4 regions of the Jeotgalibaca ciconiae genome follow, and region 4 is predicted to be linked to each of the others. Evidence: riboswitches for the same ligand, from Rfam matches in the RefSeq annotation. Region 4 holds a riboswitch; each other region holds the start of a gene.
What was found. Region 4 has a riboswitch for thiamine pyrophosphate ahead of thiD (bifunctional hydroxymethylpyrimidine kinase/phosphomethylpyrimidine kinase). Riboswitches for the same ligand answer to the same signal wherever they lie in the genome.
Positions count from the first base shown of each region.

Region 1: it holds a riboswitch for thiamine pyrophosphate, as region 4 does, so the genes downstream of both, EJN90_RS13660 (3-oxoacyl-ACP reductase) here and thiD (bifunctional hydroxymethylpyrimidine kinase/phosphomethylpyrimidine kinase) in region 4, are expected to answer to the same signal.
Region 2: it holds a riboswitch for thiamine pyrophosphate, as region 4 does, so the genes downstream of both, thiT (energy-coupled thiamine transporter ThiT) here and thiD (bifunctional hydroxymethylpyrimidine kinase/phosphomethylpyrimidine kinase) in region 4, are expected to answer to the same signal.
Region 3: it holds a riboswitch for thiamine pyrophosphate, as region 4 does, so the genes downstream of both, EJN90_RS00085 (3-oxoacyl-ACP reductase) here and thiD (bifunctional hydroxymethylpyrimidine kinase/phosphomethylpyrimidine kinase) in region 4, are expected to answer to the same signal.

Region 1 covers NZ_CP034465.1:2,918,321-2,926,049, reverse strand. Annotated here, with positions in the region: gene EJN90_RS13700 (DUF262 domain-containing protein) at 1-573, shown strand, start outside; gene EJN90_RS13695 (cytidine deaminase) at 628-1,029, shown strand; gene EJN90_RS13690 (uracil-DNA glycosylase) at 1,226-1,873, opposite strand; gene EJN90_RS13685 (DUF2829 domain-containing protein) at 2,134-2,355, shown strand; gene EJN90_RS13680 (3-oxoacyl-ACP reductase) at 2,355-3,119, shown strand; gene EJN90_RS13675 (QueT transporter family protein) at 3,226-3,735, shown strand; gene EJN90_RS13670 (hypothetical protein) at 3,914-4,351, shown strand; gene EJN90_RS13665 (acyltransferase family protein) at 4,744-5,751, shown strand; TPP riboswitch at 5,832-5,932, shown strand; gene EJN90_RS13660 (3-oxoacyl-ACP reductase) at 6,044-6,802, shown strand; gene EJN90_RS13655 (GntR family transcriptional regulator) at 7,103-7,729, shown strand, end outside.
Region 2 covers NZ_CP034465.1:137,860-145,588, reverse strand. Annotated here, with positions in the region: gene EJN90_RS00740 (DUF421 domain-containing protein) at 1-328, opposite strand, end outside; gene EJN90_RS00735 (type 1 glutamine amidotransferase domain-containing protein) at 469-987, shown strand; gene EJN90_RS00730 (SprT family protein) at 1,082-1,537, shown strand; tRNA gene EJN90_RS00725 (tRNA-Leu) at 1,650-1,732, opposite strand; gene thiT (energy-coupled thiamine transporter ThiT) at 1,973-2,548, opposite strand; TPP riboswitch at 2,615-2,718, opposite strand; gene EJN90_RS00715 (hypothetical protein) at 2,787-3,104, opposite strand; gene EJN90_RS00710 (NAD-dependent epimerase/dehydratase family protein) at 3,185-3,976, opposite strand; gene EJN90_RS00705 (threonine/serine exporter family protein) at 4,140-4,910, shown strand; gene EJN90_RS00700 (threonine/serine exporter family protein) at 4,907-5,371, shown strand; gene EJN90_RS00695 (YrrS family protein) at 5,455-6,090, shown strand; gene EJN90_RS00690 (cupin domain-containing protein) at 6,222-6,725, shown strand; gene EJN90_RS00685 (hypothetical protein) at 6,857-7,084, opposite strand; gene EJN90_RS00680 (GNAT family N-acetyltransferase) at 7,097-7,540, opposite strand.
Region 3 covers NZ_CP034465.1:9,444-17,172, reverse strand. Annotated here, with positions in the region: gene EJN90_RS00115 (uracil-DNA glycosylase) at 1-542, opposite strand, end outside; gene EJN90_RS00110 (DUF2829 domain-containing protein) at 803-1,024, shown strand; gene EJN90_RS00105 (3-oxoacyl-ACP reductase) at 1,024-1,788, shown strand; gene EJN90_RS00100 (QueT transporter family protein) at 1,895-2,404, shown strand; gene EJN90_RS00095 (hypothetical protein) at 2,583-3,020, shown strand; gene EJN90_RS00090 (acyltransferase family protein) at 3,413-4,420, shown strand; TPP riboswitch at 4,501-4,601, shown strand; gene EJN90_RS00085 (3-oxoacyl-ACP reductase) at 4,713-5,471, shown strand; gene EJN90_RS00080 (GntR family transcriptional regulator) at 5,772-6,500, shown strand; gene EJN90_RS00075 (heparinase II/III family protein) at 6,581-7,729, shown strand, end outside.
Region 4 covers NZ_CP034465.1:1,578,871-1,586,599, forward strand. Annotated here, with positions in the region: gene EJN90_RS07475 (bacterial Ig-like domain-containing protein) at 1-51, shown strand, start outside; gene EJN90_RS07480 (YjjG family noncanonical pyrimidine nucleotidase) at 175-858, opposite strand; gene EJN90_RS07485 (class A sortase) at 1,021-1,707, shown strand; gene thiE (thiamine phosphate synthase) at 1,962-2,588, opposite strand; gene thiM (hydroxyethylthiazole kinase) at 2,578-3,396, opposite strand; gene thiD (bifunctional hydroxymethylpyrimidine kinase/phosphomethylpyrimidine kinase) at 3,396-4,208, opposite strand; TPP riboswitch at 4,280-4,379, opposite strand; TPP riboswitch at 4,441-4,538, opposite strand; gene EJN90_RS07505 (VanZ family protein) at 4,626-5,075, opposite strand; gene EJN90_RS07510 (thioredoxin family protein) at 5,194-5,496, shown strand; gene EJN90_RS07515 (DUF6718 family protein) at 5,513-5,776, shown strand; gene EJN90_RS07520 (Maf family protein) at 5,777-6,382, shown strand; gene EJN90_RS07525 (MFS transporter) at 6,458-7,645, opposite strand.

The sequences.
Region 1 (7,729 bases), 1.3 Mb from region 4:
AAGCAAAACATGGAGAAGGGATTTAAAGAAAGTCATTTTGTTAATTTAAATAAAATTCCTGCACGTGCAGAAACCTGGGGAGAAACAGAAATAAATGAAAGAACCAATGAGTTAATTCAGACCTCTCTAAAAATTTGGCCTTATCCTAATCCAGCATTTAAACCTTCAGTTCATGAAAGATCAATGATTATCTTTGATGGAGAACAAAAATTTACAAATTACCAGATAAAAGGGTATAGTTTTTTGAATGATGAATATCATCCGGTAGAGACTTGGAAAGATTTCTTTATAGATGTGATTAAGCATTTAGCGGAGATTAATTCTAACCCACTCATAGAAATGACAAGATTAAACTCTTCAATAAAATCTGGCGTAGAGGGAATATTTTCTAGTACTTCGAATGCTAATTATAAAGAAGTAGTGCCAGGGATATATGTTTATTTTTCTATGTCGAACTGGAGAAAGATGAGTTACATTAAACAGCTTTTAGATATTTATGATCTAGCTTATGATGAATTATCAATTGATGCAGTATTGTATGACAGTAATACTGATGGAAAAGATTCTCTCTAGGGTTATTAATTTTAAAAAATTCTCAGCTTAAAAAATGCAAAAGGAGCTCTGAACTTGAATATCGAACAAAAACTTTATCAAGCAGCAATTGATTTGATAGAAAAAAGATATCCCACGGGTTGGGGTAGTGCTGCGGCTATGTATACGAAAAATGGAGAAATCTTAACTAGTGTAGCACCAGACGTTCTGGTTGCTTCTACAGAACTGTGCATTGAAACAGGTGCGATTCTCGAAGCGCATAAATTAAATACGGAAGTGACACATACGATTTGTGTGGTACGAGAAGATGAGAATGCTGAATATGTCATTTTAAGTCCTTGTGGTGTATGTCAAGAAAGGTTGTTTTACTGGGGTGAAAATGTAAAAGCGGCAGTAACAAATTCAAATAATAACCTAGAATTTAAAGCATTAAAAGAACTACAACCCTATCATTGGTATAATGCCTATAAATCGTAAAAAACGAATGTCCACTGCTAATGAAAATAGCAGCAGGGCATTCGTTTTTCTTTATAGCTTTGTTATACCGAAAATATCTTAAATTTTATAGACGGCTATTGCAGAGGTAAAAATATTCTTTACACGGGGCTTTCAAGAGAAACATAATGATTCTTAGTAGCTATAAAAATAAAGTGGCCTGCTTTTTTATTAAAAATTACTCACTGCTTTCTTTTTTAATCATTTCAACCAAATGACTCCAATCTGCTGCAATCACTTCTTTTAAAGTCCGGTTATAAAGAATCGCTGCTGGATGATAAATAGGGAGAATGGTGTAACTTTCTTTTGTCTTTTCATAGCGTGCACGATCTTCTGAAATTTCAAAAATTGGCAGATTCAGAATTTGTCCATGATAAGCAGAGATTCTGTATTGATTGCCCAACAGCCGTTTTAATGCAATGTTTCCCATTGGAGCAATGATTTTTGGTTGGATTTCTTGAATTTCAAAATCTAATAATGGAGCAAATGCCATTACTTCACCATTAGTAGGCGTACGGTTTGGATGGCTGGTTATGATCGAACCATTTTTGTCTATTCTTGTTTTGATCCGAAACGGTCGACTTCTAACAGCACTGGTAATATAGAGATCGTTTCGGCTAAGATTTGCCTTATCGAGTTCTGCGTCAAGCTCTTTTCCAGCCTGTCCGCTAAAAGGAACTTTGGTTACGAGTTCTGTGCGGCCAGGAGCTTCACCCACCAACATCGCAATTGCATTTCTAGGACCTTTTCCCGCTAGGAAACCTTCCAGTTGAAATGATTTTGTTTTTTCTTTTACTTCATTCATGAGATGTAACGGATATTCCATCACTATTTTTCTCCTTTCATTCGCATATAACGCATATTGAATCCCAAAGCTTATTTCTATTTATCATATAATTTATATCGGATACTTGGCAACTATTAGGGTTTATCTAACCCATCCATTCAATTTTTGAATGGAATCTTTTCTTTAATGGCTGATAATTATGTTAAGAAGTTCAAATTTTCCCTTGAAGAATGTTATAATACATTTTGTTGACTAGAACACTTATGTGGAAAATATAATCAATAGAAAAGAGGGATTTTATGACGTTTGAAGAAGTTTTACCAAAGTTGAAAAATGGTGAAAAAATTATTCGCAACGGTTGGAGTGGAACGGAAGAGTTTGTTATTTTAGTAAGTAACGATACGTTCGAAGGAATTCCTGTCACACCTTATTTATTAATCAAGACAAGTGACGAAGGATTTTCTAGCTTTGCGCCGGCAGTGTGTGATATTCTGGCGGATGATTGGAAAATTGTTAAATAATGAAGACAATTATTTATTCAGAATTCCATGAGCAGGTTGTCTTTGTGACAGGAGCAGCTTCAGGAATTGGAGCTGCGCAAGCAACTGCTTTTTTGGAACAAGGAGCGAAGGTATTTGCCTTTGATCGTCAGCTTGGAAGTTTACTGGACTTAAAAATGAATTTTCCAGAAAGTTTTGGTTATATGGTTGGGGATGTTCGTAGGCAAGAGGACTTAATCCACGCAGTTGAGCAGTGTAACCAAGCGTTCGGCACGATTAATATCTTGCTGAATACGGCAGGGATTTTAGACGGCTATCGCCCATTGCTGGAAACATCGGAAGAATTGTTTGACAAAATCTTTGAAGTCAATGTAAAAAGCTTTTTCATACTTACAAAAATAGTCCTGCCACAAATGTTAGCAAATAAAAGTGGTGTGGTAATCCCCATGACCTCCATAGCGGGCATGGTGGCTGGCGGTGGTGGCATCGGTTATACCATGAGTAAGCATGCGATTGTTGGTTTTATTAAACAATTAGCTCTTGATTATGCGGACAAAGGAATTCGAGTGAATGGGATTGCGCCAGGAGCAATTGATACGCCGATGAATGCGGCAGATTTTGCAGGCGACGGTGCCATAGCAAAGAAAGTGGCCGAAGAAACACCAGCTAAGCGTTGGGCAAAGCCAGAAGAAGTAGCTTCTCTCACCTTATTTTTAGCAAGTCAACAAGCAAGTTATCTTCAAGGAGATATTATTCCAATCGATGGCGGTTGGATTATTAAATAAGAAAATAAAATAGTGGCATAGCCACACTACGGCACTTCGTAGGGCAGTATGTCCCATCCTTTGGCCGTAGTTATTACCAAGGTAGAACCTTGCAAAGGAGATTATTATGTTAAAAAGCGAAAAAAAGATGGTTGCGAAGATTCGTGCAACTGAACTAACGAAAGTAGCATTGATTACGGCTCTTTACATTGTTATTACCACTGCATTATCTGTCATTAGTTTCGGAAGTGTTCAACTTCGTTTGTCAGAAATGTTCAATTATATGCCTTTATTTAATAAAAGATATATTTGGGCAGTAACTCTTGGCGTAGCAATTGCGAATATGAACTCGCCACTAGGAATCATTGATGTATTAGTAGGCAGTATCTCGACCTTTTTAGTATTGAAGATCACACTATCTATTACGAAAAATATTAAAAGTACACCGATAAAGTTCGTGCTAACAGCATTTATATTTGCCTTTTCAATGTTTACCGTTGCAGGCCAACTAGCCATCGTCAATGATTTACCATTTTTTATTACCTGGATTAGTGTTGGTTTGGGAGAGCTCTTTTCTATGGCAATCGGAGGACTCATTATGTATGGGATAAGCAAAAAAATAGATTTGACAAAATAATCAATCGAAAAGCTAGAATTCTTAACTAAAAGGATTCTAGCTTTTTTTATTGTTTGATAGGGACTTTTATTTAATAATAAGGGATAGAAATTCAGTTATCATTATTAAATCGAGCGCTTTTACGTTATATTTATTTTAGGTCAATAACACAGGGTCGATTTGAGAAGGAGAGAGATGGATGAATGCAGAGACATGGGAAGAAAACATAGAATCTTTCATCAAAGAAATTAATTCTGATATTAGAATCAATCATAATTATATTTATGGGTATACGGATGCGAGTTTGATGGCATCGCTAGCTTATGGCAATTTGTCTGTTTTGGCTATGGAATATTTCATTGTAGTGTTTGCTGGAGACCAACTACTTTTGCTTGACCTCAATATGGGTGGAAGCTTGACAGGAGAGTATGCAGTGATTCCATATTCTGATATTCAATCATTTAAGGTCCGGAAAGGAATATTGCAGTATATTATTACTATAGAGTTAGTAGGAGAGCCTACTCGATTGAAATTTAAATGTAATCGAAAAATGCTGAACGCTCAGATGATGGGAATGGGATGGCAAAAAGAGAATCTGGATTTTATGGCTAGTCAAGGATGGGATGGACTTGCATAATAAAATCAGTATATTTTTATAAGTATAACGTCACACCATATAGGTAGTGGCGTTTTTCATTTGTATTGATTCATTTTTACTAGAAGAATTCATTGATAGATTTAACTTTTTCTAGTAGGCTAGTGAATGGATGAAGGCAATTTGGATGCGTGAGATATGAATCTTTCCATTAGTAGAGCAACTTCAGAACACACAAAAGATATTAGCCGAATCTGTTCATATGGATGATATTGATAAAGGGATCAATGGCAGTTGGAGTGATTGATGGAGCTGGAACGGAACCAGTGGACATTGGAGAAAAATCACCATGTTGGAATGGGAATCCAAAGGGCTAGAATAAGTGAATGATTATTTAATCATTTTTCAATACTGAGATGGAGGACAGCTGAAAAATGATAAGAAAAAACGAGTACCGTTATTTATATCTTGCACAATTTATTAGTTCATTACTGGTTGTGCTTATTCATTGTGGAACAGTAACTGATATATCTGGCCTCCACTTTATGATAAAAAGCATTTTATGTAGAATAGCGGTACCATTCTTTCTTGTGAACAATGCGTTCTTCTACAGAGCTAGGTCAGTTGAGGAGAAGAAGTTGTGGCTTAAAAAAGTCATCAAGATCTATCTTATTTGGTCTATTATTTATTTACCTCTAGGAATTCAGTTCATGAATGAGCAAATCAACTTACCGCTCATATTATATCCAATTGCATTCATACTTGGACTGACTTATACGGGTATTTTTTATCATCTCTGGTATTTTCCAGCTCTCCTATTCTCATTGTTTGTGGTCTCGAAGCTGATAAAGAGATTCGGTTATATGAAATCTTTTATTTTGTTTGGCTCATTGTATATAGTGGGAGCCGCTGAAACGTATTCTTCTTTTATTACACACCCATTACTTTCCAAAATTTTAGACACTTATTTTTCTATCTTTTTGACTACAAGAAATGGCCTTTTTTATAGTTCTATATTTGTTTTAATAGGTTTTTTTATTTCTGATAAGAAAGAATTCTTGCTAGCAAATAGAAAAAAGATGTTTATTGGATTATTCTTTACATTTGTATTGTTGTGCATAGAAGGACGGCTCATTTATTTGAATCAAGGAAGGGACAAGAATTTTCTCATGTTCTTAAGCCCCTTGCTATTTTTTGGTTTTCCTTTACTATTTTCTGTATATAAAAGAAGTCGGTTCGGACAGCTTGGACGATACAGCCAAGCGATTTTTTTCATTCACTTGATTCCTATTGAAATATTCAATCATAGTTTTGAGAATGCTGACGCAATTACACCTTCTTATGGGATCATAAGATTCTTACTGGGTGTATTCGTTTCTGTATTTTTATTGTATTTATTCGAAAAGGTCAAGCCTTTTTTCTATGGGACAATTGAAAATTGAATATAAACAACTAGCAGCTTCATTCTTTACTTGTTTGACCACACTGATTATGTATGGTATTTTTAAATCTAATTGAATAAGTTATCCACTAGGGGTGCGTTATGCTGAGAGAGGCTGTCTGCCTTGACCCTTAGAACCTGATCTAGTTAACACCAGCGTAGGGAAGTGGAATTTACAGAAACTCTTTTTGTTCGTGCGTGTTTTTGTAAACTCTAACTCTTTATCCCGCTATGGTGTAAGGAGTTTTTTGTTTGATGGATACTTTTTCAATCAATCATAAGGGGGAAGAAGAATGTCAGATAATCGAGTTGTACTTGTAACAGGAGCGAGCAGAGGGTTAGGAAGTGAAATTGCAAAGAATTTCGGGCGGAAAGGGTACTTTGTTGTTATCAATTATTTCAATAGTGAAGAAAAAGCAAAAAAAGTTGTCAAAGAGATTGGGGAAGATAAAGCAATCGCGATCCGAGCTGATGTCCGTGATAAAAAACAAGTAAAAACTATGGTTGAAAAAGCAATTGCGAGATTTGGGAGAATTGATGTGGTGGTTAATAACGCATTGATAAATTTCGAATTTAATCCAGTTACCCAAAAAAAGGTAGAAGAATTGACTTGGGAAAACTATACGGAACAATTTGAAGGTTCGATTAAGTCTTCCTTAAATACTGTTCAGGCTGTATTGCCATCTATGAAAGAAAATCAATATGGAAGAATCATTAATATTGGAACAAACTTATTCCAAAATCCAGTCGTTCCTTATCATCAATATACAACAGCTAAAGCTGCTCTTTTAGGTTTTACTAGAAACATGGCAAAAGAACTAGGTTCCCTGGGCATTACAGTCAATATGGTTTCAGGTGGGCTCTTACAGACAACAGATGCAAGTAAAGTCACGACTCCTGAAGTCTTTCAGTTAATTGCTGATTCGTCTCCTTTACAGAAGGTTACTGCTCCAGAAGATGTCGCAGAAGTGGTAGGATTCTTAGGAACCGAAGCAGCACGCGCGATTACTGGACAGAACATAACCGTTGATGGTGGACTGACGATGAATTGAGAGCGAAAACTTTATCGTCTGAATGGGTTCTTGGAGTTAAGATGAAATAATAAAGCTCACTTCTCGTTCAATATCGACTTAAAGATCTTTTTAAGATAAGTAGAAGAAACTCAGATTTCGTTAATCTGGGTTTTTTTCTTTACATTGATGTTTTGTTATATTCTAACTAGCAAAATATTCCAAATAATGTAAAATAATATTAGGTATTTATTATGAAACCATTTCCAAGAGTCTGAAAAGTCCGACAATGAATATCAAACTCTTTATTTTTAAAAAAAGAAATAGATGAGGAGAGTAACTATGGTGTCAAAGTATCAGATGATAAAAGAAGATATTATCAAAGAGATTAATGAGGGTGTTTTTTTACCAGGAGATAAAATTTATTCAGAAGCAGATTTAAAAAAGAAATACAATGTTAGTAATACCACTGTAGTCAAGGCGTTGAATAACTTAGTAAGCGAGGGTTATTTAATTCGTCGTCAAGGATATGGAACTTTTGTCCGTAGAAACTTAATAAACCGTAAAGTGCTATTTAGCGAAACTTCGCCTGTATCTTCCATGAAAGGGAAAGTGGTTGAACGTACCGAAACACATATCAGTGAATCATTTAAAGATAAGGAGATTGCAAAAAAACTCGGAGATTTACAAGGAGAAGAGAATATCATTAAAATCATTCAAGTTGCCTATGTCAACGACATACCATGGAAGATTCAAAATCGTTATTTATTAGAAAGGAAAATACCTGAAACAGGAATTGAAAATATTAAACATGGTGCGAGCGTGACGAAAGAAATATCTGGGAATTATAATATTCATGCCGAGATGTCGGTTAATATCGTGCGTTTCGAGCCGACATCCAAAGAACTGAAAATTGTAGAGAATTATTTGAAGGAGCAAACAAGAGAAGAGGAAGACCTTGTTTTTTTT
Region 2 (7,729 bases), 1.4 Mb from region 4:
GGTTATCTTTTATTTCTTTCATATTCAATTCGCCATTGAAAATGAGCACGGAAGAGCGACCCTTCATTTTTCTGGTTAGGGAGTCTCTTCTTTGTAGAAGTGATTCCACTATATAAATAATGACTCCCCACACAAGAAATGCAAAGAGCATATGAAGAGCATGGATCTGATCATCGTAGATAGATTCTTCTACAATTCCTCCAAGAACAAAGGAGTAGATAATATCAAAGGGGGTTATTTCTGAAAGAGCTTTTTTGCCAATAGCTCGCATGACAATCATTAATGCAAAAAAACCGATAATTAACTTACTTGCGATACCAATAAACATAGCATTCCCTACCTTTCTCTATTAATTTAATTGTAAATTAAGATAAGAAGAAAAGCGAAGAAAATGGGGAAATCGTTTTATTTGGTCTCGATTTTATCTTTTGTTACACTATAAGTAGCAAATGAAAGGAGAAATCGTTAATGAGTAAAAAAATTGCAGTGTTACTTACTGATTTATTTGAAGATTCAGAATACACATCTCCTGCAGAAGAGTTGAAAAAAGCTGGCCATGAGTTAGTTACAATCGAAAAAGAAGCTGGAAATGTTGTAAAAGGAAAACAAGGTGATGCAGAAGTTACCATTGACAAAGGAATTGACGATACGAAACCGGAAGAATATGACGCACTCTTAATTCCTGGTGGGTTTTCACCGGACAAACTAAGGGCGGACGATCGCTTTCTAGAATTTGTACGACACTTTGATCAAGAGAAAAAACCTATCTTTACCATTTGTCACGGACCGCAGCTAATGATTAATGCAAAAATAGTTGAAGGGAAGAAAATGACATCTGTTAAGCAAGTCGGTATTGATTTAATAAATGCCGGTGCGAAATGGGAAGACAGCGAGCTTGTTATAGATGAAAGTGGTTTGATAACAAGTAGAACACCTGATGACTTGCCAGTTTTTAATAAAGCGATTGTAGAAGCGTTAGAAAAATAAACGTTAAGAAACTAAGAATCTTCAGCCATTTAAATGTGGTTGAAGATTCTTAGTTTGTTTGCTAAATTAAATGGAACAAGAAAGGGGAATATATGTGAACCAAAAAGAATTACAATCTTTGGTAGAAGATATTTCTTTAGAATTCTTCGAACAATCGTTTAACCATACAGCTTCTTTCAATAGACGCCTTCGTACAACTGGCGGAAGATATTTATTACAAACCCATCATTTGGAATTTAATCCACGAGTACTTCTCCAATATGGAATGGAAGAACTGATTGCTGTTATTAAACATGAACTATGTCATTATCATCTTCATATTATGGGGAAAGGTTACCGCCATCGTGACGGAGATTTTAAAGAATTATTGGCGAGAACAGGCGGCGCCCGCTATGTAAAAAACCTTCAAAATGAATCTGAAATACAAAAGAACAAAGTATATCTTTGTAAAAATTGCCAGCAAAAATACATAAGAAAAAGAAAGATTGATACAAAGAGGTATGTGTGTGGAAAATGTAAAGGAAAGCTGGGGCTGATTGGCAATGAATGAAAATGATGACTAGTCGGAAGAAAATACGATAAAATATAAGGAAATCACTTAGGAAAGTGGATAAAAAAAAGAGCCTCTCAAAAAGAGAAGTTCTAAAAATTTGTTATACCAATGCGGCCAAGAGGACTTGAACCTCCACGGGGTTGCCCCCACCAGCCCCTCAAGCTGGCGCGTCTGCCATTCCGCCATGACCGCGCAACAACTACTTTAGTATAGAACTGGAAATGATTTCTGTCAATACCGCTCAGCGAATATAAAGAATATTATAGCAGTTGTTTCCGATTTGAAAAAATCTGTTGATTTTCGAGGCTGTTTTTTAGAAAAGTTAGGATAAAAACACTACCAAGAATGGGAAATTGACAATGCCAAGATGTAAAAAAATAAGGATCTCAAACTAATTTATAGTTGAGAGTCCTTATTTTTATTTACGAGCAATCAATACCCAAGTTTTTTATTTATCGATGTATAAAGCTGTGGAGTTGTTCGGTAAATAATTACTAGGACGACGATTGTAAAGATTCCGGTAGCAAGAGCACTAGCTCCGTTCAGTACAATGGAGTAGAACCATGCACTCCACCCTTCAGGAGCGTATTGACCCCAGAAATAGTATCCGGCAATCGTGTGCCAAAAATAACGAGCAATTACTCCTACAATGGAAGCTATTGTAATGTACACAACAGAAAGACCCCAGTTCTTTTCTTTAATAGCAACTTGGGTTTTATTTGCCCATAAACCAGCAAAACCAGAAAAGCCAAAAGCAACAAAGTATTCAATGAATCCTTGAAGAGGGGTAAGGATGTCCGCATTTCCTACAAAGATATGCAAAACTCCCCATAGAAAGCTAGCCACGAGCCCAGGGCCAAATCCTCGACGTAAGCTGTATAAAATTAAAACAGGCTGGCCAACTGTTATAGAAAAACTTGGCCCTATATCCAACGGAACAAATGATAATGCCGTCGCCAACGCTGCCATAATGGTACCTTCAATCCAGATGTTTAAATTTTTTGACATAAAAAAATCTCCTCCTTTATTGTAGAATGGAACAGACCTACTACAAAGGAGAAGAATACATTACGTGTTCTTTACTCACACAATCCCTACGCTCGTATTAACGAAGTCAGGTTCGAAGGGTTAGAATTTTCATTCAGTCTCAGCCAGTAAAGGCACCCCTTTGTGATAAGTGTTCTATTCAGTTACCAATACTTTAGCATAAGCGGTTTCTCAATGCAACACTTTGAAGCAATCTGTATCAGTTTTTTTTGCTGGTTTCTTGATTTGGAGCTAGTTCAGCTTCGAATTTTTTCTTTCGTGCTGTATTTAAAATGGAATCAATCATACCCCCAATTAAAATACCTATTCCAAATCCGAGCGCCATATTATCTAAGAAATATCCAATCAGCATTCCGACGAACATTCCGATTATGGTGAAAAGAAAAGTATTTTCATAAGTTGCTTCTTGTTCCTCTTGCGAGATGATTTCCTTTTCCTTCCCTAAAGAATCATAAAGTTTCGGAGCTTTCACTTGTATATTTTTCCGTTGTATTTGCCTTCCTTTACGTTTTGCCATGTAAATGTAGTCCTTTCTTTGTAAGAATTCACATTTATCATAGCAGGAATATCATTTTTTGTGAATCTTTGTAAAAGGGATTATTTTTTAGGATCCACTTCAATATCATCCTCTTCATGAAAATCGTATTCGCCGTCTCCTTGCATTTCAAATGCATCATCTTGAGGAGAATAACCGATATCAAAATAGGCTTGGGAAATATCCATGCGAGGGAATCGGTTGTTCGAAACGCCATTAACAAGTAAAAATGGTTGTTTCAAGTCTGCTGTCAAACAACAATCAATCAGATGACACATATCCCGTTTAGATAAATGAGTCGCTAGCCCGTCTGCATCAGCAGTTCCTGGAGTGATGTCGCTGTCGAATCCGCCAATACGAATGCCGATAAATTCCTGCCCATACTTGTAAGAATGATAGCTTGCAAGAGCCTCCATGTAGACTTTTGAAACGCCATATAAGTCAGCTGGGTGAGGATAATCGGTTGTTTTCACTTGAACATTGGGAGGATACCCTCCAATAGCATGAACCGAGCTCGCGAAAATGACTCTCTTTACAGATGTATCTTCTTTAACAGCTTCTTTGAAAATATTGTGGGGAACTTTATAATTTAAATCTAAAAGTGAACCATAGAAGTCAGCATCAGGACGGGGATCGCCAGCTAAATGAATAACATAGTCGATTCCCTCGAATAATCCGTTTACATTTTCAGGATCAGTTAAATCAATTTCTTTTATCTCAGTTCCTTCTTTTAAAAAATCAAAAAAATCAGAAAAATCTACATCCACTAATGTGAGGGAATGATTTTTCTTTAAATGTTCTGTTAAGACTGTTCCTATATTTCCAGAAGCACCCGTAATTAAAATGTTTGACATATTGAACCCTCCTTATATTTTTCACTTAAAGTAAAGGTATGCTTCTTTTTAATAAAAGTCAAAAGATAACATTTGGGAATAATCGAATGAAACTAAGGAAAGTAATGTTAGAATACGCTATACTGAAAATGAAAAGAAACAGACCATGAAAGGAGATGATTCGATGCCTGAAATGGATTATGAATTATATATGGACACTGCTGTACTTGCAGGGAAAATCATGCTAGAAAGCAACGCAGAAACCTATCGAGTTGAAGAGACCGTCACTCGGATTTTGAAAAAAACAAATTTAGAGATGATTGATGCAATCGCGATTACGACGGGACTGATTGCAACGTTGGATAGTCCGAATATGGATGCCATTACAGTTGTGAAACGTATATCGAACCGTACCACAAATCTGAATAAGATAACGAAAGTTAATGATGTTTCTCGAAGGTTTACTGAAGGGATTATTACGATACAAGAAGCCTATTCATTCTTACAGAATATCGATGAAATTCAATACGATGCTTTTCGAAAAAACTTGGCGATATTTAGCTTTATTCAGATGATTTTAATTATGTATGGTGGGAAATGGATTGATTTTATCTTTCTTTTACCTATATCTGCCACAGTGACTCTTATTACTCATTATGGGAGACGATGGATGGTCAGACCATTTATTTTAGATATGGTGGCTAGTTTTATTATTGCTTTGTTAACGAGTTTTATTACAAAAGTTGTTCCATTGGGGTTACAAGGTGACTTGCTGATTGTTTCAGCGATTATGCCGCTGCTTCCTGGTACCGCTATGACAAATGGAGTCCGAGATATTTTTAAAGGAGATTATATGTCGGGAGGGGCAAAGGTGTTGGAGGCTTTTGTGATTGCTATTTTTATTGCGATTGGCATTGGTTCCGGATTAGTGATTGGGGGTAGATTAGGTTTATGATACGAATTATCCTTGAATCCCTTATTGCTTTTGTTTCTGTATATTTTTTCGCTATTTTACTGGAAGCTCCAAAACGAGCGTTATTACATTCTGCCATAACAGGTTCTTTAGGATGGTTTGTCTATTTGGTAGGGTTAGAATTCTTGGAGAAAATACCTGCTACATTGCTTGCTGCAGTTGTGATTTCTTTTTTATCTCATTATTTCGCTCGTTATTTAAAAACTCCAGCAACTGTTTATTTTCTACCTGGATTTATACCATTAGTGCCTGGGGAAGCTGTCTATCGAGCTGTTTTTTCGTTTATTAACGGCGATTACGGAGAAGGGCAATTGAGATTAAGCGAAGCTTTATTAATATCCGGAGCAATTGCGGTTGCTATTTTTATAGTAGATGCAATATTCAGTTTACAAACTAGATTAAAGACGATAAAAATAGTAAAACAAGAAGAGGAAAACCTGTAATCTTATGAAATATTCTCGTAACCAAATTATCAAAGAATAACAATAAAAAATGTGCTAGTATTATGCGGAAGGGAGATGCAAAAATGCCTGAAGAAGAAAGAGAAACGCGTGCTAAACGCCATAAAAAAAGTAAACGTTCCAATCTGATCATGAATCTTTCAATCGGTCTGATTGTCCTAACTGTAGTAATTATTTTATTTGAATTATTATTTGGAGGCTCTGCTAATGATAATGATCCGAATCAACTAGGACAAAATTCTGGAAGTGATAACTCGTCATTTGTTATTCCTCCAAAAGATGAATCCAGTGAAGATGGAAGTGCTGAATCAGAAGAAGAATCCGAAGAAAGCTCATCAGAAGAGCCTGAAGAATCGGAAGATGAAGCTGAAATAAACGAAGTTCCTTCAGATGACCCAAATGTCATTCGTGCATATGTGGGTGATTGGGAACCAATCGGAACAGAACAAAGTGAACCGCATGTAACGCAGTATGATGAAACAAGCGTTGATTGGGCAGAGATGAAAGAAGCAAGTTCAGAAGTAACGGGAGTATCACTTGCAAACATGATTATCACTTGGATTGGTAATAACGGAGAGCAACGAGTAACGGTTACTTTTACTGATTCTGAGAGTGGACAGGTATATAAAGTATATCTTTCGTGGGTAACAGAAAAAGGATGGCAAGTTACAAGGTATGAAGAATTACGAGCAGCATCATAAAAAATATCCCCTGAAAAGTATTCTTTCAGGGGATATCTTTATGTACTTATAAGGCTTCTTTTTTGCAATTCAAAAGCTAGAATGGCAAACTTAATTTGAGTAAAAAAGTTTATTGAAAGGATGGTTCTTCTATGACAGAAACAGTATACATGAAAGAAAATAATCCATTCCCTAATAATACGTTGCCTGTGCTTTATTATCCAGAAGTCCTTACAGAACTGATACGTGGTTCAAATAGCGGTCAAAATGTATTAAATATGTTTGAAGAAAATGGTTATTCAAATGGTTGGGTAAACGGGATTTTCAGTTATCATCATTTTCACTCTAACACGCATGAAGTGCTCGGTTGTATAGCGGGAGAAGCCCAGGTTCAGCTAGGTGGACCTGGTGCAGAGATTTACACGTTTAAAAAAGGGGACGTCTTATTGCTGCCAGCTGGAATCGCTCATAAAAAAATAGAATCTACAGCTGACTTTTCAATAGTGGGAGCCTATCCAGAAGGACTAAGTCCGGATAAACAAACTGGAAGCGAAGAAGAGTATGAAATAATACAAAACAGGATAAAATCATTAGCAGTCCCCAAGTATGATCCGGTTGAAGGAGAAAAAGGAGCAGTAAAAAAATATTGGAATTAAAAAAACATCGTTTTGAGGCCTGTTTGTGATAAATAAGCCTTAGAACGATGGTTTTTAGTTAAGCTGGATTTTACGATTTTTTTGTTCAATATCTAACGAGTTGCTACAATGCGAGCTTGTCCGTTTTTTTATCAGCTTTCAGCATCGTATTGGATTTCCATAGCTTTCATGTCTTGGAAACTAACTTGATCAAGCGCCTTAGAAGCTAAAAATAAATTGAAGTCATCTCTTGCATGGTGATCTGCGGCATCCCATACTGCAAAATCAGCTTCCTCTGCTTCATCCCAAGCTAAATCCTCTTGGAAATCAAGCATACTATTGCGCCACTCTTGGTAAGCAAGGTATAATTCTGGTTTCATTTTTCACCTTTCCTAACGTAAAATAAAAATCATTTCATTCAAACGGTTTTCTAAATCGACTGCACCCCTCATGAAACCTGCTCTTTCAAAGGCTTTTCTAGCGTTTAAATTTCCAATTGCAATGAGTCCATTTATTCTATCATAACCCTGCATATTTTCCGCCAAAATTACAAACTTTCTAAGAGCCTCAGTACCATATCCTTTTTCTTGGAAGTGAGAATCAATCATGAAGTTTTCTAATAAAATGGTATTTATTTCTTTTTCGAACCGAAATAGCAGAAATCCAATTGGTTTGTCAAAAGAGGTTATTGCCAAAGGAATGAGTGTCTCGGGTTCTACATAAGCCCTTGCGAGGTTTTCTGCAATTGGCCGAGTATATTTTTCTTGCCATGCGTGTACAGAAAGAGCTAAACAAGCATCAATTTCATTTTTACTAATATTTATTAATTCAACCATTTGTCAGATCCTTTCTGTCTACCATTTTGATAATCATACTTCATTCTAATTTCTCTTATTATAGTTTATTTAGAGAGAAAAGTCAGCGGGAAGTTCTGAGTTTAACAGCTTAATCATTATCTTCTTCAGTCGCTGCTAAAAATCAGTATAATCAGTAGATGTATACATAAAAAGAGGAGATAAAATGGT
Region 3 (7,729 bases), 1.4 Mb from region 4:
GGGAGAATGGTGTAACTTTCTTTTGTCTTTTCATAGCGTGCACGATCTTCTGAAATTTCAAAAATTGGCAGATTCAGAATTTGTCCATGATAAGCAGAGATTCTGTATTGATTGCCCAACAGCCGTTTTAATGCAATGTTTCCCATTGGAGCAATGATTTTTGGTTGGATTTCTTGAATTTCAAAATCTAATAATGGAGCAAATGCCATTACTTCACCATTAGTAGGCGTACGGTTTGGATGGCTGGTTATGATCGAACCATTTTTGTCTATTCTTGTTTTGATCCGAAACGGTCGACTTCTAACAGCACTGGTAATATAGAGATCGTTTCGGCTAAGATTTGCCTTATCGAGTTCTGCGTCAAGCTCTTTTCCAGCCTGTCCGCTAAAAGGAACTTTGGTTACGAGTTCTGTGCGGCCAGGAGCTTCACCCACCAACATCGCAATTGCATTTCTAGGACCTTTTCCCGCTAGGAAACCTTCCAGTTGAAATGATTTTGTTTTTTCTTTTACTTCATTCATGAGATGTAACGGATATTCCATCACTATTTTTCTCCTTTCATTCGCATATAACGCATATTGAATCCCAAAGCTTATTTCTATTTATCATATAATTTATATCGGATACTTGGCAACTATTAGGGTTTATCTAACCCATCCATTCAATTTTTGAATGGAATCTTTTCTTTAATGGCTGATAATTATGTTAAGAAGTTCAAATTTTCCCTTGAAGAATGTTATAATACATTTTGTTGACTAGAACACTTATGTGGAAAATATAATCAATAGAAAAGAGGGATTTTATGACGTTTGAAGAAGTTTTACCAAAGTTGAAAAATGGTGAAAAAATTATTCGCAACGGTTGGAGTGGAACGGAAGAGTTTGTTATTTTAGTAAGTAACGATACGTTCGAAGGAATTCCTGTCACACCTTATTTATTAATCAAGACAAGTGACGAAGGATTTTCTAGCTTTGCGCCGGCAGTGTGTGATATTCTGGCGGATGATTGGAAAATTGTTAAATAATGAAGACAATTATTTATTCAGAATTCCATGAGCAGGTTGTCTTTGTGACAGGAGCAGCTTCAGGAATTGGAGCTGCGCAAGCAACTGCTTTTTTGGAACAAGGAGCGAAGGTATTTGCCTTTGATCGTCAGCTTGGAAGTTTACTGGACTTAAAAATGAATTTTCCAGAAAGTTTTGGTTATATGGTTGGGGATGTTCGTAGGCAAGAGGACTTAATCCACGCAGTTGAGCAGTGTAACCAAGCGTTCGGCACGATTAATATCTTGCTGAATACGGCAGGGATTTTAGACGGCTATCGCCCATTGCTGGAAACATCGGAAGAATTGTTTGACAAAATCTTTGAAGTCAATGTAAAAAGCTTTTTCATACTTACAAAAATAGTCCTGCCACAAATGTTAGCAAATAAAAGTGGTGTGGTAATCCCCATGACCTCCATAGCGGGCATGGTGGCTGGCGGTGGTGGCATCGGTTATACCATGAGTAAGCATGCGATTGTTGGTTTTATTAAACAATTAGCTCTTGATTATGCGGACAAAGGAATTCGAGTGAATGGGATTGCGCCAGGAGCAATTGATACGCCGATGAATGCGGCAGATTTTGCAGGCGACGGTGCCATAGCAAAGAAAGTGGCCGAAGAAACACCAGCTAAGCGTTGGGCAAAGCCAGAAGAAGTAGCTTCTCTCACCTTATTTTTAGCAAGTCAACAAGCAAGTTATCTTCAAGGAGATATTATTCCAATCGATGGCGGTTGGATTATTAAATAAGAAAATAAAATAGTGGCATAGCCACACTACGGCACTTCGTAGGGCAGTATGTCCCATCCTTTGGCCGTAGTTATTACCAAGGTAGAACCTTGCAAAGGAGATTATTATGTTAAAAAGCGAAAAAAAGATGGTTGCGAAGATTCGTGCAACTGAACTAACGAAAGTAGCATTGATTACGGCTCTTTACATTGTTATTACCACTGCATTATCTGTCATTAGTTTCGGAAGTGTTCAACTTCGTTTGTCAGAAATGTTCAATTATATGCCTTTATTTAATAAAAGATATATTTGGGCAGTAACTCTTGGCGTAGCAATTGCGAATATGAACTCGCCACTAGGAATCATTGATGTATTAGTAGGCAGTATCTCGACCTTTTTAGTATTGAAGATCACACTATCTATTACGAAAAATATTAAAAGTACACCGATAAAGTTCGTGCTAACAGCATTTATATTTGCCTTTTCAATGTTTACCGTTGCAGGCCAACTAGCCATCGTCAATGATTTACCATTTTTTATTACCTGGATTAGTGTTGGTTTGGGAGAGCTCTTTTCTATGGCAATCGGAGGACTCATTATGTATGGGATAAGCAAAAAAATAGATTTGACAAAATAATCAATCGAAAAGCTAGAATTCTTAACTAAAAGGATTCTAGCTTTTTTTATTGTTTGATAGGGACTTTTATTTAATAATAAGGGATAGAAATTCAGTTATCATTATTAAATCGAGCGCTTTTACGTTATATTTATTTTAGGTCAATAACACAGGGTCGATTTGAGAAGGAGAGAGATGGATGAATGCAGAGACATGGGAAGAAAACATAGAATCTTTCATCAAAGAAATTAATTCTGATATTAGAATCAATCATAATTATATTTATGGGTATACGGATGCGAGTTTGATGGCATCGCTAGCTTATGGCAATTTGTCTGTTTTGGCTATGGAATATTTCATTGTAGTGTTTGCTGGAGACCAACTACTTTTGCTTGACCTCAATATGGGTGGAAGCTTGACAGGAGAGTATGCAGTGATTCCATATTCTGATATTCAATCATTTAAGGTCCGGAAAGGAATATTGCAGTATATTATTACTATAGAGTTAGTAGGAGAGCCTACTCGATTGAAATTTAAATGTAATCGAAAAATGCTGAACGCTCAGATGATGGGAATGGGATGGCAAAAAGAGAATCTGGATTTTATGGCTAGTCAAGGATGGGATGGACTTGCATAATAAAATCAGTATATTTTTATAAGTATAACGTCACACCATATAGGTAGTGGCGTTTTTCATTTGTATTGATTCATTTTTACTAGAAGAATTCATTGATAGATTTAACTTTTTCTAGTAGGCTAGTGAATGGATGAAGGCAATTTGGATGCGTGAGATATGAATCTTTCCATTAGTAGAGCAACTTCAGAACACACAAAAGATATTAGCCGAATCTGTTCATATGGATGATATTGATAAAGGGATCAATGGCAGTTGGAGTGATTGATGGAGCTGGAACGGAACCAGTGGACATTGGAGAAAAATCACCATGTTGGAATGGGAATCCAAAGGGCTAGAATAAGTGAATGATTATTTAATCATTTTTCAATACTGAGATGGAGGACAGCTGAAAAATGATAAGAAAAAACGAGTACCGTTATTTATATCTTGCACAATTTATTAGTTCATTACTGGTTGTGCTTATTCATTGTGGAACAGTAACTGATATATCTGGCCTCCACTTTATGATAAAAAGCATTTTATGTAGAATAGCGGTACCATTCTTTCTTGTGAACAATGCGTTCTTCTACAGAGCTAGGTCAGTTGAGGAGAAGAAGTTGTGGCTTAAAAAAGTCATCAAGATCTATCTTATTTGGTCTATTATTTATTTACCTCTAGGAATTCAGTTCATGAATGAGCAAATCAACTTACCGCTCATATTATATCCAATTGCATTCATACTTGGACTGACTTATACGGGTATTTTTTATCATCTCTGGTATTTTCCAGCTCTCCTATTCTCATTGTTTGTGGTCTCGAAGCTGATAAAGAGATTCGGTTATATGAAATCTTTTATTTTGTTTGGCTCATTGTATATAGTGGGAGCCGCTGAAACGTATTCTTCTTTTATTACACACCCATTACTTTCCAAAATTTTAGACACTTATTTTTCTATCTTTTTGACTACAAGAAATGGCCTTTTTTATAGTTCTATATTTGTTTTAATAGGTTTTTTTATTTCTGATAAGAAAGAATTCTTGCTAGCAAATAGAAAAAAGATGTTTATTGGATTATTCTTTACATTTGTATTGTTGTGCATAGAAGGACGGCTCATTTATTTGAATCAAGGAAGGGACAAGAATTTTCTCATGTTCTTAAGCCCCTTGCTATTTTTTGGTTTTCCTTTACTATTTTCTGTATATAAAAGAAGTCGGTTCGGACAGCTTGGACGATACAGCCAAGCGATTTTTTTCATTCACTTGATTCCTATTGAAATATTCAATCATAGTTTTGAGAATGCTGACGCAATTACACCTTCTTATGGGATCATAAGATTCTTACTGGGTGTATTCGTTTCTGTATTTTTATTGTATTTATTCGAAAAGGTCAAGCCTTTTTTCTATGGGACAATTGAAAATTGAATATAAACAACTAGCAGCTTCATTCTTTACTTGTTTGACCACACTGATTATGTATGGTATTTTTAAATCTAATTGAATAAGTTATCCACTAGGGGTGCGTTATGCTGAGAGAGGCTGTCTGCCTTGACCCTTAGAACCTGATCTAGTTAACACCAGCGTAGGGAAGTGGAATTTACAGAAACTCTTTTTGTTCGTGCGTGTTTTTGTAAACTCTAACTCTTTATCCCGCTATGGTGTAAGGAGTTTTTTGTTTGATGGATACTTTTTCAATCAATCATAAGGGGGAAGAAGAATGTCAGATAATCGAGTTGTACTTGTAACAGGAGCGAGCAGAGGGTTAGGAAGTGAAATTGCAAAGAATTTCGGGCGGAAAGGGTACTTTGTTGTTATCAATTATTTCAATAGTGAAGAAAAAGCAAAAAAAGTTGTCAAAGAGATTGGGGAAGATAAAGCAATCGCGATCCGAGCTGATGTCCGTGATAAAAAACAAGTAAAAACTATGGTTGAAAAAGCAATTGCGAGATTTGGGAGAATTGATGTGGTGGTTAATAACGCATTGATAAATTTCGAATTTAATCCAGTTACCCAAAAAAAGGTAGAAGAATTGACTTGGGAAAACTATACGGAACAATTTGAAGGTTCGATTAAGTCTTCCTTAAATACTGTTCAGGCTGTATTGCCATCTATGAAAGAAAATCAATATGGAAGAATCATTAATATTGGAACAAACTTATTCCAAAATCCAGTCGTTCCTTATCATCAATATACAACAGCTAAAGCTGCTCTTTTAGGTTTTACTAGAAACATGGCAAAAGAACTAGGTTCCCTGGGCATTACAGTCAATATGGTTTCAGGTGGGCTCTTACAGACAACAGATGCAAGTAAAGTCACGACTCCTGAAGTCTTTCAGTTAATTGCTGATTCGTCTCCTTTACAGAAGGTTACTGCTCCAGAAGATGTCGCAGAAGTGGTAGGATTCTTAGGAACCGAAGCAGCACGCGCGATTACTGGACAGAACATAACCGTTGATGGTGGACTGACGATGAATTGAGAGCGAAAACTTTATCGTCTGAATGGGTTCTTGGAGTTAAGATGAAATAATAAAGCTCACTTCTCGTTCAATATCGACTTAAAGATCTTTTTAAGATAAGTAGAAGAAACTCAGATTTCGTTAATCTGGGTTTTTTTCTTTACATTGATGTTTTGTTATATTCTAACTAGCAAAATATTCCAAATAATGTAAAATAATATTAGGTATTTATTATGAAACCATTTCCAAGAGTCTGAAAAGTCCGACAATGAATATCAAACTCTTTATTTTTAAAAAAAGAAATAGATGAGGAGAGTAACTATGGTGTCAAAGTATCAGATGATAAAAGAAGATATTATCAAAGAGATTAATGAGGGTGTTTTTTTACCAGGAGATAAAATTTATTCAGAAGCAGATTTAAAAAAGAAATACAATGTTAGTAATACCACTGTAGTCAAGGCGTTGAATAACTTAGTAAGCGAGGGTTATTTAATTCGTCGTCAAGGATATGGAACTTTTGTCCGTAGAAACTTAATAAACCGTAAAGTGCTATTTAGCGAAACTTCGCCTGTATCTTCCATGAAAGGGAAAGTGGTTGAACGTACCGAAACACATATCAGTGAATCATTTAAAGATAAGGAGATTGCAAAAAAACTCGGAGATTTACAAGGAGAAGAGAATATCATTAAAATCATTCAAGTTGCCTATGTCAACGACATACCATGGAAGATTCAAAATCGTTATTTATTAGAAAGGAAAATACCTGAAACAGGAATTGAAAATATTAAACATGGTGCGAGCGTGACGAAAGAAATATCTGGGAATTATAATATTCATGCCGAGATGTCGGTTAATATCGTGCGTTTCGAGCCGACATCCAAAGAACTGAAAATTGTAGAGAATTATTTGAAGGAGCAAACAAGAGAAGAGGAAGACCTTGTTTTTTTTGATATTCAAAAAATTACGACTAGTTTAAATGGAGAAATATTAGAATATACTAGGAGCTTCATTGATCCCCATTACTATTCCATTCAAATAACTACAGAGTAGAAAATACTATTTTTTTAACGAAACTTAACGTTATAACCCTTTAAGTAAATTCTTCCAAAAATGTAAGGAGTGATTTTATTGTGGATATTTTACAGATTATTCATTATAAAAAATGTTTTTTTAGTAAAGATTGGATAAGGAATTCTTATCGATCCAACTTAAAAGAGATTGAGAACATAAAGGAAAGAGTTGATTATTTAATGAATGATCAAATTATTTTTTCAGATGCTCTCGATATGGAAGCTTGTAATATTCCCTATTCAATCTCAAAATATAAATGGAATGATTATCCAGAAGATGATGTGGAATGGACTTATATGTTGAACCGCCAAGGGTTTATGGTAGATTTAGCCATTACGTATGCTTTAACTCAAAAATCAATATACTTTAAAAAATGGAAACAATTACTATCCTTATTTATCAAAGAAAATGGAGTTCCGAATGCATCAAATAATAATTCATGGAGACCGATTGATTCAGGTATTCGATTAATGAATTGGTTGAAAAGTCTCACGTATTTACCTATAGAAAAACTAACAAATGAAGAGTTGGAATTAATTGATGAATCAATGATGATTCATATTCAATTTTTAAAGAACTCCTATATTGATAAGTATCGTTTAAGCAACTGGGGTGTCTTGGCATTGAGCGGAATTGCAGTATACGACTTATTCTTCCCTGAGAAGATAAAAAGCAGTCTCATGGATTGGGTATGGGTGCAGTTAGAAAATCAAATTGATCTTCAATTTTATTCGGATGGCGTTCACTGGGAACAAAGTCCACTATATCATCATGAAGTGATTTCAAGCCTTGCTTATATTCTACAAGTTTCTGAATGTTTAAAGAGAACTTTACCAATTAATCTTCGAGCTAAATTGGAACAACCGATGAAATCTTCTTACTATATGGCTAGTTCGGATGATTATTTGAGCCCTTTACATGATAGTGATTATGTAGATTTTACCTATATATATAATATTTATCGGGAAATGGGATTTCTTCCGCAAAATGGCAGCAGTTCTTCTGCATTATTTTTGGGAGCTTTGTACACGGATCATAAGAGAAGCCAAATTGAACTGCCCGCTTTGTTTCGTGGGGAAAAAAGCGGCTTTAGTGCTCTTAAAAAAGAAAGTGTTTATTTCACACTATTTAATGGTTTGCATGGCAGTTCGCATGGCCATGCTTCTGCTGGGAGTTTTACACTGAATTACCAGAATGAAGAAATTATC
Region 4 (7,729 bases):
ATTGGACTGGGTACTTTATTCTTCACCCAAAAAAGAAAAGCACAAGAATAACTTAACAGCAAAAAAGATGAAGGACTCTTAAGCGGAGTGCTTCATCTTTTTATTATAGACTAGAGTATTATGAGTTCTGCTTTCTATGTCGAGCTGCCAAGGCGGACTTATCCGCTTCTCTAATTAAGCCAAAATCGCATGTAAATCTTGTAGATGCTCTATTTGATAGGTCGGTTCAATGGACGACGGATTCGGTTTTTTATGAGGATTGAACCAGCATGAATCAATCCCGGCAATGTTTCCACCTTTAATGTCAGAAGTAAGTGAGTCTCCTATGATTAAAGCATCATTCAGCGAAAATTGAGGAATGCGGTGAAAGACATAATCAAAGTACTCTTGCATTGGTTTTTGAAAACCAGTGTCTTCTGATACAAACACCTTTTTAAAATAAGGTAATAAACCAGAGTCTGTTAAGCGGCGTTTTTGAGTTTTTGAAACACCATTTGTTACTGCATAGAGCTCATGCGTGTGTTTTAATTGATCCAGAATTTTAATGCTTCCATCAATAAGAAAATGCCCTTCTTCAAGTGCAGCACGGAATTCCTTATCCATTTCGCTGCCAATGACATCTTTTTGATACAAGTTGAAAAAATCTTCAAAACGTTTCCCAAGTAAAATATTTCGCTCAATCTGTCCTTTTTCAAATTGTTCCCAGAGACCAAGATTTATTTCCGAATATTTGAGAATCGCGTCCTCAGATGGTTCCACATCCATTTTTTCTAATAATTTTGTAAACGCATATTTTTCAGCTGCTTTAAAGTCAAGCAGGGTATCATCTATGTCAAAAAGCAAAGTTTTATATTTCATATGTACCTCCCGAATTTTCTATGAAGCATTTTCTCTATTCTATCATCAAACTGTCCTTTTGTTGTGGTATTATTTTAATTAGAAATGAAAATCGGTGCAGCTATTCAAAAAAGGGATCTTCTGAGATCCGTTCAAGCATGTATAAGTAAGGCGGAGGATGTAATGAAATCTCGTAAATGGATAAATGTTTTTGCAATTTTGTTGATTATAGTGGGAGTAGTTTTTCTAATGAGGGGATATTTCGAAAGCTTTTTAATAAAAAAAATGACGAATGATAATCAATTCACCTCAGTGACTGTTGAAGAAGTCCAAAAGAATGAAGAAGTAGAAGGAGAGTTTGATTTTGATCAAACTACTAACTTAAATTTCGAACATATACTTGCGGGATATCAATCGAGAGATAATCTACCGGTGATCGGCGGTTTAGGAATTCCATCGATTCAACTTCAATTACCGATTTTAAAAGGTCTTTCGGAAAGCAATCTTGTGGCGGGAGTAGGAACTATGACTCCTGACCAAAAGATGGGAACAGGAAATTATTCTTTAGCCGGACATAATTATGCACGAACAGGTATTTTATTTAGCGATATTCCCAATACATCCATAGGAGATTTAGTGTACATAACTGATTTGAAAAAAGTTTATGTATATGAAATGAATTATTTGAAAATGGTAACACCTGATCGGGTAGATTTAATAGAAGAAATTCCTGATAGAAAAATGATTACATTGATTACTTGCAGCCTTGATTTAACCATGCGATGGGTTAGCCAAGGAGACTTAGTAGAAGAAGTGGCGATTGAAAATGCGACAGATGAAATGATTGCTGCATTGGGAATGGATTCTTAAAAATAGAAAAAATCGTCGAAGGAAATAGTATTCCTTCGACGATTTTTTGTTACGGATTTCCTTTTTTGGGGTTTATCAGACAAAAGCATCCATTAATATGTGCACTTTCCTTGATAAAAACAGCTTATCAGCTAAAGTCTCGGTTCTTACAGCCTTCTTTCCTTGATAACGAACATATATCAAGGAAAGTTTGTATTTAAATGCTCGGTTTTCCCTGATAAAATCTAGGATTCTTCAAATATAATAAACTGGCCTTATCTGATGAATTGTTCTTTCAATTCTTGAGCTGCTAGAGACACATCGGGACGACTTACAATTGCTGAAACAACGGCTATCCCTTTAATTGGAATATTTTGTAAAGCGGGAATTGTTTTTTTATCGATTCCGCCAATTGCTACAACGGGAATGGGTACTGCCTCACAAATTTCTTGTAGTTCTTCTAACGAAGTATACTGAGCATCGTTTTTGGTATTGGTAGGAAATATAGCCCCTACACCTAGATAATCTGCGCCCATTTCTACAGCAGTTAATGCTTCTTCCAAATTGCTAGCCGACACGCCCATGATTTTTTCAGGACCAATCAGCTGTCGTACGACATCGGCCGGGAGATCACTTTGGCCGACATGGACCCCATCTGCATCAGCAGAAAGAGCGATGTCGACTCGGTCATTGATAATGAAAGGAACACCTAATTCAGAAGTGACTTTCCGTACCCTAACGGCTACATCATAAAAGTCACCAGAAGAAAGTTCTTTTTCACGTAGTTGAACAATGGTACATCCACCTAAAATGGCTTGTTTAACGGACTCCTCAACTGTCTCGGAAGACATCGCTTGTTGGTTTGTTATGACATATAAACTGTAATCAATATTAGATTTCATAAAACAGTGCTCTCCTTGTTAACATTTCCTCATTCATTTTACTGATTGCGTCTTGCAACGATACTCGGAAGCTGCCATTTCCTACTTCCCCAGCTTTCTCAAAAGAAAGTTCGCCTGCAACTCCCATGGTTACTAAAGCTGTAACAGTTGCTTCAAATGTTTTTTCGGCTGCTGCACCACAGTAAGAGCCAATAAGAGAAGAACACATGCAACCTGTTCCAGTAAGCTGGGATAACATGGAATGACCATTTTCGATAGCGACGGTTCGATTACCATCTGAGACAAAGTCAACTTTCCCAGTAATTGCTACAATACAATCCAGTCGAATAGCTAAATCCTGAGCTATTTTTTGAGCATCTGTAGAATTTGTCCAATCATTTTCTGAAGCATCGACTCCTTTTGTTTCCGAATCTAAGCCAGCTAGGAATTTAATCTCGGAAATATTTCCACGAAGAACATTAACTTTTATTTCTTTTAGAAGTTTAGCGGCCGTTTCATTCCGAAAAGAAGAAGCGCCTGCACCTACTGGATCCAGGATAACGGGAATACCTATTTTATTTGCCATTTTTCCGGATTCAATCATGGATGCTACGGTCCTTTTATTGAGGGTTCCCATGTTCAACACTAATCCTGAAGCGATTTGAGTAATTTCTGCGGCTTCTTCTAAAGCATCAGCCATGATGGGAGATGCTCCAATCGCAAGTGTAATATTGGCACAATCGTTTACTGTCACGTAATTGGTTATGTGATGAACCAATGGACTTTGTTCCCGTACTTGATTAATTAGTTGCATATATTTTTCTACCATTATAGTGCCTCCTGTAATCCATTTTTATATACATCATAGAAATGATGGGTTGGACCATTACCTTTTCCAATGTCCAAAGAATGAGTAATGGCAGTAGTGATATACGCTTTTGCTTGCTCAACGGCTTTTTGGACAGGCAGGCCATTGGCAAGGTTGGCCGCAATCGCCGAAGAGTAAGTACAACCTGTCCCGTGAGTGTTTTTTGTTTGAATTCTTGGTGAACTGAAATAGTAAAAATCAGTACCATCAAATAGAATATCAGTCGCTTCGTTTGTATTTTCGCTGTGTCCGCCTTTCATTAATACAGATTGACATCCCATTTCGTGAATAATTTCGGCAGCTTTTTTGATATCTTCTTCATTGCGGATTTCAAAACCCGCCATTTTTTCTGCTTCAGGAATATTAGGAGTCACCATATCTGCTAGTGGGATTACATCGGCAATCAATGTATCGATGGAATCTGGATCCATTAATGCAGCCCCGTTTTTAGCATACATAACAGGATCGATGACGATATTCGACGGCTGCCATTCTTTTAATTTTTTCGCAACTGCCAGCATGCCTTCTCGACAAGCCAGCATCCCAATTTTAACTGCTTCGGGCGGAAGGTCTTCAAATACAGCCTCAATCTGTTTCTCAATGATGTCTGGTTTTACATCTTGTGTTTCAATTACACGAAAGGTGTTCTCAGCAACCACTGAGGTAATGACAGACATTCCAAAAACGCCATGCGCAGAGAACGTTTTTAAATCAGCCTGAATACCAGCTCCTCCGCTACAATCTGATCCAGCAATACTTAATACTTTCTTCATGATATAACCTCCGATATTTTTTGGTCATATACGCAAAAGGAGCGCTTTCTGAAAGAAAGCACCCCTAATAATCCCTTGGATGACTTGCTTCCCTACGTCGGTCTTAACCAACAGGTTCAAAGGGTCAGGTTTTAACCTTCTCAACGCCGAAACGTCCCCCCGCAACATACTCGATTCAATTGTTGTATAAAAATAGAAAAAGTCTTCCCTAAAAAAGGAAGACTTCAAACAATATCGTAGTTTGACTGCTCCCTACGTCGGTCTTAACCAACAGGTTCAAAGGGTCAGGTTTTAACCTTCTCAACGCTAAGCGTCCCCCTGCATATATTATCTACATAGTAACGTACTCTATTGCTTTTATCAATCGGCTTATTGATTCTTTAAGCGAAAGGGTAGTAAGCAAGAGATAATAAGGCTTTATAAACGTTTAAATTTTTGAGTAAAAGCTTGGTAAAGAAGAATTCCAACAGTTGCTCCAGAACTATCAATCAGGACATCTTGTAAACTTGGGCCGCGGCCAGGTACAAAAGATTGATGAAATTCATCACTCATAGCGTAAAGTGCACAAATAAGTAAAGAAAAACCAAATTGTTTTATGCCGGACACTCCATTTAGACGTAAGGCATTAGATGTTAAGATTCCAAGAATGAGATACACACTAAAATGGGCGCCTTTACGAATCAGGAGATGAAGAAAGGACTGATTAACTTCGATAGTAGGTAAGAGAAAATTTATGACTTTCATGATAAAAATTAAAATACTTCCGCTCAAATTTCCAGAATCGGTAGCTTGTTGAGCAGAAAAAGAAAAAATTACTGCCATCCAAGCAATAACCATTCCCCAGCTAAACCATTTTTTCAGTTGCATTATGATTACTCCTTTAGAAACTGTCATCTCTCCTATTATATATCATGTTATAATGGAAGAGTAGAATATTGGAAAGGAAAGTGAATGCAAAATGATATCCTATAAAGAAGCAAAAACAATGGAAGAAGTACAAAGTTTTATAAAGAACCATCATTTTGCGCTTGTTTATATTTCCCGTATTAATTGTAGTGTCTGCCATGCCGTGCTTCCGCAAGTGCAAAATCTTTTAGCAGATTTTCCTGAAATTCAAATGATAAAAGCAGACGCTGATCAAATTCCTACTGTAGCCGGTGAATTCAGTGTATTTACGGTCCCTGCTATCCTTCTTTTCGTAAATGGAAAAGAAATGATACGCAAAGCTCGTTTTGTAGTTATGGGTGAATTAGAACATCAATTAAGACAAATCGTTACAAATTATTAAAATAAGTGGAGGATTTATGACAAAGAAATATTTAGTTGCGAAAACATTTAAGAAGAAAGGCAGTGCAGCGATTTTATTGGAGCAGGTATCGGATTTTCTATCCTATATTCCTGAACTAGAAGGAATGTTTAAGCGAAATGCCGAATTTCTGATTATAAGCAAAGAAGATGAGTTAGAGTTGGATGAGGCATGGCCAGAATACGCACCTTTTCAGCTAGAAGAAAATAAACAGGATTTTGAAAAAGCTTTAAAAGAAAAAACGAGCCGGGAGAAAAAGTGAATGAAGCAATCGATTGTTTTAGCCAGCCAATCTCCGCGCCGCAAAGAATGGTTATCACTTTGTGTCAGCGATTTTTCTGTTATTTCAGCGGATATTGATGAAAAGTCCATCGAGAAGCAAATACTAAAAACGAACAACGAAGAGCCTTTTCTTCTAACTGCAAGTCGTTTAGTAGAAATGTTGGCAGCTGAGAAAGCCCGTGTAATTTTCAAAAAACAACCGATGAGTATTGTCATTGGAGCCGATACAGTGGTCGTGCATGAAAACCGTATTTTAGGTAAACCTCTCGATGAATCACAAGCATATGAAATGCTTCGTTCCTACGCAGGGAAAACTCATTCCGTTGTTACGGGAGTGAGTATCAAAAACTCGGAAAAGGAAATAACTTTTTCAGTCGAAAGCAAAGTGACGTTTTGGGATTGGAACAAACAGATGGAACAAGAAGTTTTTGATTATATTAAAACGGGAAATCCCATGGATAAAGCAGGAGCGTATGGTATCCAAGAGATGCCTAGTTTATGGGTCAAAGAGATTTCTGGTGATTATCCTAATATTGTTGGATTGCCAATCTCTTATGTAAACCGAGCGCTTTATGAATTTGAGTAAGAAAAAGAAGCCAAAGAGCGTGATGAGTAGCGCGCTTTGGCTTCTTTTTGAAAAGTATGTATAGAAGTTTTTGACTCAAGAAGCTTTGGCTTTTTGGTCGCGGTCATATAGAAAAACACAAAGAATCATAAGGCCTAGAGCTACTCCGATTGCTGCCATTCCATAGAAAATTCCGAATTGATCAGATAAAGCTCCCGTTATTGTTGGCATCACAATGGATCCGATACCACCTAATACCAGTAAAATTCCCATAGCCATGGGGTAATCTTTGATAAATCCACCGGTAGCTGCAATCGTAGTTGGATAAATACCCGCCATAGAAAGCCCAAGCCCGAGAATAGCAAATGTAATCATCATTTGATTTCTTGAAGCTAATAAAACAACGAAGAATAGGGTAGTTGTTAATGTTAAAGCATATAGTACGTAGATTCTTGGAAAACGATCACCTATAGCGGAAACTGCTAAACGCCCTAGCAATACACCAACCCACAAGAGGGATGCCAAGAATTGAGAGTACCCAATCGTGAGAATTCCCGAATCCACAAAATATTTAACAAGCCAGCCATTAATGGTTGATTCCCCACAAAGATAGAAAAATAGCGTACCAGCTAAAATCCAGAAAGTCTTTTTCTTCATAAAATCATAGGAAACTACTTTTTTCTTTCTTTCAACAGGTTCTTCAGGCATTTTCATGCGGGAGAAAAAGAAGATAGAGAGTGCTGTAAGAATAATAATAACCACCCCAGCTAGACGCCAGCCATTTACGCCGATTAGGTGAACAGCTCCAATGACTAAGTAAGGAGCCAACAAAGCACCAATTGCAAAAATACTATGCAAGAAACTCAAAGCTGCAGAACTACTATTAGAAATTTCATTTACAATGGAGTTGTTAAAGTTTGAAATACTTCCACGACTCAAACCTGTAAAGAAGAAAGACAGGATAAGTAAGAAGGGATTTCCGGTCGTAATCATCAGTAAAAATCCAGCTGTTACAAAACTACTTAAAAAGATAATGGCTTTTTTTCTGCCCAAATAAATAGGGAGAATTCCAGCAATGAAACTAGCTAGTAAATTTCCAACATAGTGAGAAGATAACAAGGAACCACTTACTGTGTCACTTAAATTATAAGCTTCACTGATGTAAGGTAAAAGGGAGCCCATAATCATTCCGTATAAACCGTTTACAGCGAATACATAATAAACGCATTTCATGATATATTTCTCGTCAGCATTCAAACGTGTATAAAATGATTCATTTTTCAAAGTTATTCCTCCATTTTTTTATAAATAAGAAATGCAGTTTCTTTATAAGAAACAACTTCTATTATACGATACAAAGCGTTTTTC